One region of the Parageobacillus sp. NEAU-HV-2 genome, then DNA from elsewhere that is predicted to be linked to it. Evidence: riboswitches for the same ligand, from Rfam matches in the RefSeq annotation. Region 1 holds a riboswitch; the other holds the start of a gene.
The links. Region 1 has a riboswitch for cobalamin ahead of AC1WMD_RS11110 ((2Fe-2S) ferredoxin domain-containing protein). Riboswitches for the same ligand answer to the same signal wherever they lie in the genome.
Positions count from the first base shown of each region.

Region 1 (3,410 bases):
GAAGGAAAAGCGGGCCCCATGTTGTAATGGTCAAACTTGAACGTTTTTTAAAGAACTTTCAGCTTTTCATCGATTCGATTAGTGCTTTGCCAATCATATCGAGATAAATATATTATTTGAAAAAATGATTCCGCCCATACCGAAACGAATAAAAAATCGGGAAGGAAAAGCGTATAAAATTTAGATGTTTTCAGGTATAGAGACAAAAACTCCTGTATATAATACAAAATGTACAAATCATCTCGCCGCAAACCGTTTGGCGAGAACATGATGACTATCATTATTATAATTGGGCTATAGCCAAGTGGTAAGGCAACGGACTTTGACTCCGTGATGCGCTGGTTCGAATCCAGCTAGCCCAGTCTCTAACAGACAAGCAATGTCGCTTGTCTGTTTTTTTGTGCAAAAAAGCAGGAGTTTCGACAAAGATGTCAAATATAAGACGTAGCGAGGAGGGAATGATGGTGAAAACAGCAGATTTATGCGATGAATTTTTAAGTGAACTGCAAGTTTGCCAACTGCCAATGCAATCATACGGCGGCAAAAAAGAATTTTCCGGACCGATTGCGACCATTGAGGTGTTTGAGGATAACGTGCTCGTCCGCGAGGCGTTAGAGACCGTTCCTGCGGGAACAGTGTTAGTGGTTGACGGAAAAGGTTCACGCAATTGCGCGCTGCTTGGCGATCGTTTGGCGCAAATTGCCTGCGATCGAGGGCTTGCGGGCGTGATTATCCATGGTTGCATTCGCGATTCCGCGGAGATTGCCAATATGCCGATTGGGGTGATGGCGATTGGCACCTGCCCGGTGAAAAGCAAAAAAGAAGGGAAAGGAAAGCGGGACGTTGTGCTCGAATTTGGCGGCGTGCGTTGGGAGCCAGGCGCTTATGTGTACGCTGATCAAGACGGTATTGTATTGGCGAAAACGGACTTATTGAAAAAAAGTGATTGACGATATTTAAAAATTTATACTACTATGAATAACAGAAATGTTCTATGAAAAATCGATATCATATGCCAAACAAATAAGGTGCCTTTTCTCATTAGAGAATCGGCTTAAAAGGGAAGTACGGTGAAAATCCGTCACGGTACCCGCCACTGTGATGGGGAGCTTTGCTACATCATGTCACTGAAGGGAACTTCGGGAAGGCGTAACAAAGCGATGATCCTAAGTCAGGAGACCTGCCTTATTTGTTCGGACGGATACCTACGGGATTATAGGTAGACGTGCGGGAGAATGGTATACTTTTGGGCTATATTTGTATGCATTTTTCTGCACCTCTGCGTATAGAGGTGCTTTTTATTTTGCCAAAAAGGAGAGATTGAACGTGACAACATGGAACCTAATCGGAACGAAACATCATGTGCTGATTTGCAATGGAGGCAGCTGTATGCGTAAAGGGGGAGAGGAAGTAACGCTTGCCATCCGCGAAGAAATCGCACTGCTGGAGTTAGATGGCCTCGTACATACGACGCGGACGCGCTGCAATGGCCGCTGCCAAGATGCATGTGTAGTCATCGTTTACCCTGAAGGCGTATGGTACAACGGGATGACGCCGGAAAAAGGAAGGGAAGTTGTGCGAAGGCATTTACGGAACGGGGAATGGTTGGAAGAAACGATAACGTACCGTTATGAAGGGACGCAAGGATTGATGATGGCAAAGCAATCTACTGCCCCTCTAGGAATCTCGAAATTATGCAAAACAACGGGAGGAACGAGAGCATGAAAAAATGGAAATCCGTCCTTTTCCTTTTCGGTTTAGTTGTCTATTTTACTTTTTCTGAAAGTTCATCGGCATTTGCGATGCATATTATGGAAGGGTTTTTACCTGTAAGATGGGTGATTTTTTGGTGGCTCATGTTTTTGCCATTTTTGATCATCGGTTTGCGTTCACTCATTCGGATTACACGTGAGCATCCGGAACTAAAGTTGCTCATTGCGCTGTCGGGGGCATTTACGTTTGTACTGTCCGCCTTAAAAATTCCATCCGTTACTGGAAGCAGCTCACATCCAACGGGGGTAGGGCTCGGCGCGGTGCTGTTTGGTCCATGGACGATGGTGATGATGGGCAGCATCGTATTGCTGTTTCAAGCGTTATTGCTAGCACATGGCGGATTGACGACATTAGGGGCGAATGCCATGTCCATGGCAGTCGTCGGTCCGCTCGTAGCATACGGCATTTATCGTTTCGGGAAAAAGTGGAATATACCGCAACGTTGGACCATATTTTTCGCTGCCTTTTTCTCGGATTTGGCCACATATGTGGTCACCTCATTCCAATTAGCGTTGGCGTTTCCGGATGCGACAGGTGGCATTTTCGCTTCGTTTGCCAAATTTGCCGGCATTTTTGCTATCACGCAAATACCACTGGCGATTACAGAAGGGCTGCTTACGGTCGTCGTTTGGAATTTCTTATCCACTTATAGTAGCCGGGAACTAAGTCAATTAGAGAGAGGAGTGTAAATAGTGAAGCGCAGTCTTTTTCTCCTCGTTTTTGCCGTTTTATTAGTAGTAGCACCGTTATTGTTCATTCATGAATCTGATTTTGGCGGCACGGATGGCCAGGCGGAAAAAACGATTCAGGTGATCGCTCCTCATTATAAGCCTTGGGCGCAAACCATATTTGAGCCGCCAGGCGGAGAGGTGGAAACGTTGCTGTTTTCTGTGCAAGCGGCAGTCGGAGCCGGTATTATTGGCTATATTGTAGGCGTCTATAAAGGCCGAGCGAACCGAAGAGAGGAAACAAAATGATCCGGCAGTTTGACACCATCGCTTACAATAACCGCCTGCGGACCATACGTCCCGAACAAAAAGTGATATTTTCGCTTCTATTATTAATAATGGCCATGATAGGGAACTGGAAAACGCAAGTAATGATGACGATTTGGCTTGCCGTATGGATTATCGGGTATGCGCGTGTTTCATGGACAGTGTACGCCAAAACACTCGGAGTCGTGGCATTGTTTCTGATGGTGAGTTTTCCAGCTTTGCTTGTTTCCATTGACAGTTCTTTTCATGTTTCTATTGATCGTTCGCAAATGTTCACTGCGATGTCTTTACTATCCCGTTCGGTCGCGGCATGGTCTTGTTTATTTTTCCTGCTAGTGACTACCCCGTTTCCAGAGATGTTGTATGTTCTCAAGCGAATGAAAGTGCCATCCATCATCATTGAGTTGTTGTTTTTTACGTATCGGTTTGTATTTGTTTTCGAGAAAGCAGCAGAAGAGCTATACGTAGCAATGAAAGCAAGAAACGGAGGAAACCATTGGCGGCATGGCGGGATGTTGGTGTTTCAGCTGTTTCAAAAAATATGGCATTCCTATGAAGCGCTGCGCCTTGCTTTATGGGCCCGTGGAGTTTCCGATGAAATGGTCTATGTTCATGTGGAAACATACCACGAAAAAAATAAAC
Region 1 covers NZ_JBXUJJ010000006.1:27,619-31,028, forward strand. Annotated here, with positions in the region: tRNA gene AC1WMD_RS11100 (tRNA-Gln) at 291-362, shown strand; gene rraA (ribonuclease E activity regulator RraA) at 465-950, shown strand; cobalamin riboswitch at 1,010-1,202, shown strand; gene AC1WMD_RS11110 ((2Fe-2S) ferredoxin domain-containing protein) at 1,327-1,725, shown strand; gene AC1WMD_RS11115 (energy-coupling factor ABC transporter permease) at 1,722-2,462, shown strand; gene AC1WMD_RS11120 (energy-coupling factor ABC transporter substrate-binding protein) at 2,466-2,750, shown strand; gene cbiQ (cobalt ECF transporter T component CbiQ) at 2,747-3,410, shown strand, end outside.

Region 2 (3,410 bases), on a different contig from region 1:
TTTGGCAACGGCGTTTTCATGGGGGATTGCCAACGCGCTCGTAGCACAAGCGGCTATTTCGCGCATCCTGTATAGCATGGGAAGGGACAGAAAACTGCCAAAAATATTGTCAAAAGTACACCCAGAATTTCAAACGCCATATGTCAGTACCATTATTGTCGCTGTCATTTCCCTGATTGTCACTACCGTTTTTGCCTCGCAAATTGATAAGCTTGCTTCGCTTGTAAACTTTGGGGCATTAACAGCATTTCTGTTCTTGCACGTTTCCGTGATCAACTATTTTCTGCGCAAACAAGGAAGCAAAGATTATTTGAACCACCTTCTTTTTCCGCTTATCGGTCTAGTGATTATCGGCTATGTATGGTATAGCCTTGATCCGTTAAGCAAAAAACTTGGATTGATTTGGCTCGCTATTGGCCTTGTATATTTGCTTTTCTTAAAATTAACAAACAAAGACTCTAGTTTCGGAGATGAACTGCAATAACGTGATAAAATCCAACGCGTTTTCCGAGCGCGTTGGATTTTATTTTTGCCTAAAGATTCGGGAATGGAAACCCATATGATATAATAAACATAAATAGGTACCTTTAAAGAGAGGGGCTGTATGATGTTTGGAAAAGTCGCCGCTGATGTGCTTGGATTAAGTGATATCGGCTCGGTCATTAAGCCGGAAAACTACGATAAAGTCGACGCCGATGATTACGTAATGCATGAAGATGGGGAGAAGATTTATTTCTTAATTAAATCGAAATCAGATGAGTATTGTTTTACGAATAAAGCGCTGATTCATTTGGATGGCACGAGCGCAACCAGCAAAAAACGCGTATTGCGCCGCTATGATTATTACAAACATCCGATTTCCGACGTGTCGCTCGAAACGGCGGGAACCGTTGATCTAGACGTGGAGATTAAATTTAAAATCGGTGCCCATGTCTATTCGATTGACGTTCATAAAAAGTATTTAGAAGAACTAAAAGATTTATATAAGTCGCTGCTCGCCATCGCCGAGCTTTGCCATGAAAACGAAACGAAGCTGGAGTACGCGCACAAAAGTTTGGAATTGACTGCGAACGTATTCGGGCGCGTGAAAAGTGACACAAATAATTTCTTTGCCGATTTCAAAGCGGTGAATGAACTCGCGTTTCAGTGGCTCGTTGACGCGAAAACAAAATATACGGTGAAAGACTTCGGCTTTGTCTTTGAACGCTATATTAACAATTAACAAGCTAATCTAGTGAGATTCGCGTCAGCCCGAAGAAATAAAAGAAGCGAAGTTTGTTGAATTGAACCGAAACCCTCGACGCATTCCCCTTCTATAATGCGAAGCATTTAGGATGAGTACAGCTGTATTTAAGACAATGGATGCCCCGATTAGAATCTTTGATTTAGTCGGGGAGGTTCACCGGTATATTAATAATTGAGCTGTTCCTTTGTCCCCCGCCATCGGGGGATTTTTATATATCTTGAAATCAATGAACCTTTCATTTTTTTATTGCCAAAGTTTTTCTTATCCTTTAATATTATAACTGTCAATTGTTCGACAATTTCATACATTCGCAGCAAGGTGCCAAATGGAGCGATTCGCTCTTAATGGCTTAATAGGGAATCTGGTGAAAGTCCAGAACTGTCCCCGCAACTGTAAATGCGGACGAAATGAAATCGCCACTGTACGGTACGATGGCATGCGCCGTTTGCCGTATGGGAAGGTTCAGAGTAGGATGAAGCATGAGTCAGTAGACCTGCCTTGCCTGCTTGTACGTTTCCTAATCTTCGGGGGGTGAGAGTAGGAAGCGGCAACGGTGGCTGCCTTTGTGCATACATATTGCCGTTTCTTGCTCATTCCGAGTTAGGAATGGGCTTTTTTATTTTACTTAAGAAGGGGGAACGAAAAATGAAAAAATGGAAACAGTATGTGATGCTGCTTGTATTTGTACTTACATTCGGCCTATTGTTCGGATGCAATGGAGCGAACGAAAGCAAATCGCCTGCGAAAAAAGAAGCAACAAAAACGGAACAAACTGCGTTTCCGGTAACAGTGAAAGATGGATTAGGGGAAGAAGTGACGATTAAGTCGGAACCGCAAAAAATCGTTTCCTTGATTCCAAGCAACACGGAGATTGCCTATGCGTTAGGATTAGGCGACAAAATCGTTGGCGTCAGCGATTTTGACAACTATCCGGAAGATGTGAAAACGAAAGAAAAAATCGGCGGCATGGATTTCAACGTTGAAAAAATTATTTCGCTGAAACCGGATTTAGTGCTTGCTCATGCATCAGGCGCGCACAACTCGAAAGACGGGCTCAAGCAGCTGAAAGATGCAGGCATTACGGTGCTAGTAGTCAATGATGCGAAATCGTTTGCTGATGTATATCATGCGATCGAATTAGTTGGCAAGGCAACTGGAACTGATGGCAAAGCGCAAGAAATCATCAACAACATGAAAACGAAACTGGAAGAAATAAAAGAAAAGGCAAAACAAATTAAACCGGAAGATCAAGTAAAAGTATGGGTCGAAGTATCACCAGCTCCAGAAATTTATACGGCTGGAAAAGGGACATTTATTGACGAGATGCTTCAGGCCATTTCCGCGAAAAACGTTGCCGGTGGCTTGGAAGGCTGGCCGATGGTGACGGAAGAAAAAGCGGTGGCATACAAGCCGGATGTGATTATTACTACCTACGGCGGAGCGAAACAGGTGTTAGAACGCGCGGCGTGGAAAGACGTACCGGCGGTGAAAAACAAGCGCGTATATGATGTCAATACCGATTTAGTCAGCCGTCCGGGCCCGCGTCTTGTTGAAGGAGTAGAGGAACTTGCAAAAGTCATTTACCCGGAAATCTTTAAGTAATGCATCGATGTATATCATTGCCGTAACGGTTGCGGCCGTCTCGCTTTTATTAGGGATATCGATAGGTTCGCTATCGATTCCCTTTTCTACTATTATCAAGATTCTTTTTTCGACCTGGCTTGGGTTGCCGCTGCCCGGCGATGTTCCCGATGATCTCGTGCAAATCGTGATGGCGATCCGCCTTCCGCGCGTGGTGCTCGCGTTTCTTGTCGGCGCGTCGCTGGCAGTTGCGGGAGCGGCGTTTCAAGGGATGTTAAAAAATGCGCTTGCCGATCCGTATACGCTTGGCGTGTCATCGGGAGCCTCTGTCGGTGCGGTGCTCGTCATTTTTTTCGGTATTCAACTGCCGCTCTTTGGCACGTTCACTTTGCCGATCGTCAGCATTTTATTTGGTCTGGGGACGCTCGCACTTGTGCTTTTATTTACAAGGGCAGTGGAACGGCAAATGTCGGTGGAGACGATCATTTTGGCCGGGATTATATTTGGAGCGTTTTTCAGCGCCCTTATTTCTTTGATGATTGCGCTGACTGGGGAGGAATTGAGACAAATTATTGCCTGGCTG
Region 2 covers NZ_JBXUJJ010000008.1:79,461-82,870, forward strand. Annotated here, with positions in the region: gene AC1WMD_RS13485 (APC family permease) at 1-484, shown strand, start outside; gene AC1WMD_RS13490 (PH domain-containing protein) at 608-1,222, shown strand; cobalamin riboswitch at 1,547-1,761, shown strand; gene AC1WMD_RS13495 (ABC transporter substrate-binding protein) at 1,892-2,848, shown strand; gene AC1WMD_RS13500 (FecCD family ABC transporter permease) at 2,814-3,410, shown strand, end outside.
Region 2: it holds a riboswitch for cobalamin, as region 1 does, so the genes downstream of both, AC1WMD_RS13495 (ABC transporter substrate-binding protein) here and AC1WMD_RS11110 ((2Fe-2S) ferredoxin domain-containing protein) in region 1, are expected to answer to the same signal.